Regions from separate parts of the Acetivibrio saccincola genome, predicted to be linked through region 2. Evidence: a T-box and tRNA genes for the amino acid it is inferred to sense, from the RefSeq annotation. Region 2 holds a T-box; the other holds one or more tRNA genes.
What was found. The T-box of region 2 lies ahead of ileS (isoleucine--tRNA ligase). A T-box ahead of a tRNA ligase gene usually reads a tRNA of that ligase, here a tRNA-Ile.
Positions count from the first base shown of each region.

Region 1: it has a tRNA-Ile gene. The T-box ahead of ileS (isoleucine--tRNA ligase) is inferred to sense a tRNA for this amino acid. The anticodon was not compared.

Region 1 is NZ_CP025197.1:2,067,563-2,070,984, reverse strand. It holds gene rpoD (RNA polymerase sigma factor RpoD) at 1-947, shown strand, start outside; gene HVS_RS09280 (ferritin family protein) at 1,483-1,707, shown strand; tRNA gene HVS_RS09275 (tRNA-Asn) at 1,874-1,949, shown strand; tRNA gene HVS_RS09270 (tRNA-Ile) at 1,953-2,029, shown strand; gene HVS_RS09265 (hypothetical protein) at 2,062-2,244, opposite strand; gene HVS_RS09260 (tRNA (adenine(22)-N(1))-methyltransferase) at 2,395-3,084, shown strand; gene HVS_RS09255 (Nif3-like dinuclear metal center hexameric protein) at 3,102-3,422, shown strand, end outside.
Region 2 is NZ_CP025197.1:1,762,067-1,765,488, forward strand. It holds gene HVS_RS07820 (cohesin domain-containing protein) at 1-186, shown strand, start outside; gene HVS_RS07825 (cohesin domain-containing protein) at 394-1,224, shown strand; T-box leader at 1,295-1,589, shown strand; gene ileS (isoleucine--tRNA ligase) at 1,670-3,422, shown strand, end outside.

The sequences.
Region 1 (3,422 bases), 310 kb from region 2:
AAAAGATTTATGAGACATTGGAAAATTTGGGTATAGATGTGGTAGGTGATATTGAAGAGGAACTTGAAGACATTCAATTGACAGAAGAGGAACTTGACCTTAGTGTGCCGGAGGGTGTGAGTATAGATGACCCTGTCAGGATGTATTTGAAGGAGATAGGAAAAGTGCCTCTTCTAAGTGCTGAAGAAGAAATTGAGCTGGCCAAAAGGATGGAACAAGGGGATGAAGAGGCCAAAAGGAAGCTTGCAGAGGCAAATTTAAGGCTTGTTGTAAGTATAGCTAAGAGATATGTAGGAAGAGGTATGCTGTTTTTAGATTTGATACAGGAGGGGAATTTAGGACTTATAAAAGCTGTTGAAAAATTTGATTACAGGAAGGGATATAAATTCAGCACATATGCAACATGGTGGATAAGACAGGCAATTACAAGGGCTATTGCAGACCAGGCAAGGACCATAAGGATACCTGTTCATATGGTTGAGACAATAAATAAGCTTATAAGGGTATCAAGGCAGCTTCTGCAGGAGCTGGGGAAAGAACCTCAGCCGGAGGAAATTGCAAGGGAAATGAATATGCCTGTGGAGAAAGTCCGGGATATTATGAAGATTTCCCAGGAGCCTGTATCTTTAGAAACTCCTATAGGAGAAGAAGAAGACAGCCACTTAGGGGATTTCATCCCTGATGATGATGTTCCTGCACCAGCAGATGCAGCAGCATTTACACTTTTAAAAGAACAGCTTATAGATGTTTTAGATACATTGACACCAAGGGAGGAAAAAGTTTTAAGGTTAAGGTTTGGTCTTGACGATGGAAGGGCGAGAACTCTTGAAGAAGTTGGTAAAGAATTTAATGTAACCAGGGAGCGTATACGACAAATAGAAGCTAAGGCATTGAGAAAATTAAGGCATCCAAGCAGAAGTAAAAAATTAAAAGATTATTTAGATTAAAACTCGGTTTATATCGGGTTTTTTGTCTACTTAATTTATTGAAGAGTCTTTTATAGACAAACATATAAATAGACAAACAGACAAACAGAAGGTTTAATTATAAAACCAACTATTTGTCTGTTTGTCTAAATACTGTTCATAATGGATAAAAAGCATCCCGTACATTTAGCAATATAGGCTAAACTACGGGATCTAGGGGAGTATAATAAATATACTAGTTGTATAATAAAACATATAGCAATAAAAATCAATATATTTTAGGGTAAAAATTTAAACTTGTGTTCAACATGCTTAAACACCATTCGTAAAATTTTATAGCATGTTGGACAAAAAATACTATTATTTGTGAATAAATTTATCCTTTTAGATGAACTACATAAAAATGGCTCGAAATCTAAAAACAACTTCCGATTTCTAGAATGAATAATTTAAAAAACTATTGCAAAACTAAGGACATAGTACAATATAGGGTAGGAGATGGTGATAAATGGAATATATGAATAATAATGAACATCATATGAATAATAATGAACATATGAATAATAATGCAGTGGAGTATACCACATACGACAGATTGTTAAGAGCCTGGGAGAATTCTATGGAGCTTGTAAGGGATTATGAAATGTATTCAAAGAGAATTGAAGATGAAAAAATAAAAGAGGTTTTTAAAAGATTTGCAGAGCAAGAAGGAAAGCATGCATCAGAACTTAGGGAATTGCTCTTAGAATATAAAAATAAAAATTCGGAAAATGTAAATTAAATTTTTTTAAAATTTAGCATTGGCATGAAAAATGAAGTATATTTATAAAAAATGATGAAATAGCAAGGTAAATTTAAATAATGCACTTAAAACTATTCTTGACCTGTTATGAGTAGCCATGTATAATAATACTTGTGCCTCATGTGAGGCGTTAACAAAAAGGCGTTCCTCAATAGCTCAGTCGGTAGAGCATGCGGCTGTTAACCGCAGGGTCGTAGGTTCGAGTCCTACTTGAGGAGCCACAAGGGCTTTTAGCTCAGTTGGTTAGAGCAACCGGCTCATAACCGGTAGGTCCGGGGTTCGAGTCCCTGAAGGCCCACCACAGAAAATAAGAAGTCTTATCAGAAAGACTTCTTATTTTTTTTTCGGAAGCATATCAAAAATATCATTGTTTTCTTGTTCTTTTGATACAATGGATGAAGGTATATTAAAATTTAATGTACCGAAACTGTTTGCAATGGGGTTTTTACATATTATCAATGATTCTACAGGACTTTCAGTGTCTTTTATATTTAATACCCTAAAATTTTGAATCATTAAACATTCTCCCTTTTTCTTGTTTGTTTTTTGCAGTTATTTTAGTGTATACTATTATTTGCGCTGTTATTCTAAAAAAATTATACAAAAAACATTAAAAAACCATTATAAAATAAGAAATATATAAAAAACGGAAGGGGAAATTTAGAAATGGAGTTACCAGGCCGCCTGAAATTAATTAGCCACATGGTGCCTGAGTGTAATATTGTCAGTGATATTGGAACAGATCATGCATATATACCAATTTATTTAGTGAATAATAAAAAATGTAAAAGGGCAATTGCATCTGACATAAGACCCGGCCCCATAAATATTGCAAAAGCAAATATAGAGGAATACGGACTTTCAGCAAATATTGAAACCAGGGTAGGAAACGGGCTTGACACCATAGAAGACCATGAAGTGGATGTAATAATAATTGCAGGTATGGGAGGCGTAATTATAAAAGATATTTTAGAAAGGGGCATAGATAAAGCAAAAAAAGCCAATGCGTTAATACTCCAGCCTATGACTGCCGTTGAAGTACTTCATGAGTGGCTATGCAGTAATGGTTTTGAAGTTTATGATGAAAAACTGGTGAGGGAAGAGAATAAGATATATGATGTTATTGCTGCAAGATGGACGGGGAAAATCCTAAGTAAGGATATTTTATACTACTATATTGGGGAAAAGCTGTTTGAAAATAAAGATCCTTTGCTAAAAATACATATTCAAAATAAAATTAACCAGCTTGACAAAATTATAAGCCAAATGGAAAATATGAAGGAAAAAGATTCTAATAAGAGAAAAGAGTATATTAATCTTAGAGAGAAGTACCGAAAAGCTATTACAACAATATGAAGGGAGTTGGATTTTAAATGTCCGTAAAGCTTTCAGAAATTATAAAATATATAGAGAACATTGCCCCAAAAAGCCTTGCAGAAGACTATGACAATTCAGGGCTTATTATAGGCAGGAAAGAAAAGGATATAAAGCGTGTAATGGTTTGTCTTGATGTTACTTCAAAGGTTGTAGAAGAGGCTGTAGAAAAAAATACAGATTTAATTGTATCCCACCATCCGCTTATATTTAAAGGGCTGAAAAGGATAAATTACGATGATGTAAAGGGCAGAATTATATATAACCTGATAAGAAATGATATTGCCGTGTACAGTGCCCATACAAATTTAGATGTGGCT
Region 2 (3,422 bases):
GGTTATAGTGAAGACGGCGGTGTTTTAGCAGAAATTTCATTTAAAGTGTTAAAAGAAGAAAGAACGGAAATTACATTTGAAAGAAGACCTTCAGCATCAGGTACTACTTTAGGAGTAATGATCTTTAACTGGGACGGTTATGAAATACCTGATTGCAAAGTGCAGGAATCGGTTGTAATCAACTAAATCGGTTGTAATCAACTAATTAATATTTTAAATATATATTATAAATTTATAATTTAATATAAAAGCCGCATATAATGATTTATACATTATTTTGTGGCTTTTTTCTTTTGTTAAAATGTGATAAAAACAATTGAATTTTAGTTAATATTGTGTTATAAAAGAATTCAAGGAATAGTGTAAATAACTTTATTTTAGGAGATGATATTATTGTACAATAATAAAAAAATAATTTTGCTTTTGGCATCAATTTTTATGATTTTTTCTGTTTTAACCGGATGCAGCTCAAATAAAGACAAGGACAAACAAGGAGATGACCCTGTTGTCACAGATTCTGACATTTCAAGGAAAGACCAAAGTGCGGAACAAGGCGGCAATGAAGGAGGAAAAGATAATATTACAGGTGATAACGGGGAAACTAACGGTAAAAGCCCTGGCGGGGAGGAAGACAGCATAGGTGTTGCCCCAAAAACAACTGAAGAAGACAAAAGATTGGTAAAGGATGTAAATATAGAAAGCATACCTGTTCCCAATGAACCTTCAACAAGCAATTACATATATTTAAAGGTTGATAAAAACCAGGGAGAAGTAGGGGATGTTATAAAGGCAGAAATCAGCATAAACCTTGCAGCTAATTTTGCAGGCTACCAGCTAAATTTAAAATACGACCCGGAGGTGCTGCAGGCTGTAAACTACGAAACACATGAGCCATTTGATAAAGGGACAAGGCCACCCGGGGCTACAATACTTACAAACCAGGAATATCTTCCAATGAATCTTGTAGATAATGATATAGCAAACGGGATTTTAAATTTCGGAACTACCTATACCAACTATCCGGATTATAAAGCTTCAGGTGTAGCTGAAAAAAGCGGTGTTTTGGCTGTAATAGGCTTTAAAATATTAAAAAAAGAAACCACTGTAATTGGTTTTGAAAACGGTGAAGCCATGCCTACGGGAAAACAGGGTACAATGCTGTTTAACTGGGATGGCAACAGGCTTTCAAGTTATGAAGTTGTGGGAGTTCAAAAAATAAATTAAAAATCCTCCCTTGACATTAAAATATACCATATTGTATAATTTCTCTTAAATGACCAAAACTTTAATAGCGTTAAAAACGATGAATAGAAGGAGTAGAAAATTATTCTTTTTAAGAGAGCAGGTGGCTGGTGCGAACCTGTAAAGGTAATTTTCGAAAATCATCTAGGAGTTGCTTTGCCGAAAGAAAGAAATTTCCACTAAGCAAAGCCGGGTAACCCGTTATGTTAATTGAGTGATTTATTTAATATATAAATCAGGCTATATTCAAATGGCATTAATGCTGCCTTGGTAATAAATGCCGCTGGGTTTATATATTAATAAATAAAGTGGGTGGTACCGCGTGAGTTAAAGCTCTCGTCCCTTTTTTCAGGATGAGGGCTTTTTGATTATAAATAATATTTTTGAAAACAACATAAAAGTTTAAATTATAAATGGAGGTATAAATATGTCAGTTGATTATGGAAAAACACTAAATTTACCAAAAACCGATTTTCCCATGAGAGGGAATCTTCCTCAAAGGGAACCGGAGTTTTTGAAGAAATGGGAAGATATGGATATTTATAAAAAACAGCTTGCGAAAAATGAAGGAAAGCCTGTTTTTATCCTACATGACGGACCTCCCTATGCAAACGGGGGAATACATCTTGGAACTTCTTTAAACAAAATACTAAAGGACATAGTTATAAAGTACTACAGTATGAAAGGATACAAAACCCCTTATGTTCCAGGCTGGGATACTCACGGTCTTCCCATTGAACAAAGGGCAATAAAAGAACTGGGCTTAAAGAGGCACGAAGTAGGACCTGTAAAGTTCAGGAATGCCTGCAGGGATTTTGCCCTAAAGTACCTGGATATACAAAGAAATGCTTTTAAAAGGCTTGGAGTACGCGGTGATTGGAATAACCCTTATGTAACTTTAGAGCCTGAATTTGAAGCTAAACAAATTGAAGTATTTGGAGAAATGGCAAAAAAAGGATATATTTATAAGGGATTGAGACCTGTATACTGGTGTCCTCAGTGTGAAACAGCACTTGCAGAGGCTGAAATAGAGTATTTAGAGGATACCACTTTATCTATATATGTTAAATTTAACGTAAAAGATGACAAAGGTAAATTTAAATCAATAACTGATAATGTAAATGATATTTATTTTGTAATATGGACTACAACTACCTGGACGCTCCCTGGAAACTTAGCTATATGTTTAAATGCAGAATTTGATTATGCTGTAGTAAAAGCCGGTAATGAGTACTATGTAGTGGCAGAAGAATTAATAGAAAATGTTATGAAAACAGCAGAAATTGAAGAATATCAAGTGGTGGAAAGGTTTAAAGGAGAGGAATTGGAAGGAATTTTGTGCAGGCATCCTTTCCTTGACAGGGATTCGGTGATAATAACAGGTGACCATGTAACTTTAGAAGCGGGTACCGGTTGTGTTCACACTGCTCCGGGTCATGGTGCAGAGGACTTTGAAGTGTGTAAAAAATACGATATTCCTGTAATTGTACCTGTTGACGATAAAGGATATCTGACAGAGGAGGCAGGACAGTTTGCAGGTCTTTTCTACGAAAAATCAAATGCTGCCATTATTGAACAGCTAAAAGAAACAGGGCATCTTCTGACATCTGAAAAAATAGATCACCAATACCCTCATTGCTGGAGATGTAAAGAACCAATAATTTTCAGGGCTACAGAGCAGTGGTTTGCATCTGTGGAAGGTTTCAGGGATGAGGCAATTAAAGCTATTGACACAGTTAAGTGGGTTCCTGAATGGGGAAAAGACAGGATAACAGCAATGGTTAGAGACAGAGGGGACTGGTGTATTTCTAGACAGAGAATATGGGGAGTTCCAATTCCTATATTTTACTGCAAAGAATGTAATAAAGAGCTTATAAATGATCAAACAATAGAAGCGGTGGCAAACCTCTTTAAGGAAAGAGGCTCTAATGCATGGTATGAGGTGGATACAAAGGACATTCTACCTGAAGGCACTAAGTGTGAATGTGGATGCAGTGAATTTGAAAAAGAACAGGATATAATGGATGTGTGGTTTGACTCAGGTTCTACCCATGCAGCGGTTTTAGAAACTATTGAGGGATTGTATTCACCTGCTGATATGTATTTAGAAGGAAGTGACCAGCACAGAGGTTGGTTCCAGTCTTCCCTTCTTACTTCCGTTGCAACCAGGGGAAGGGCAC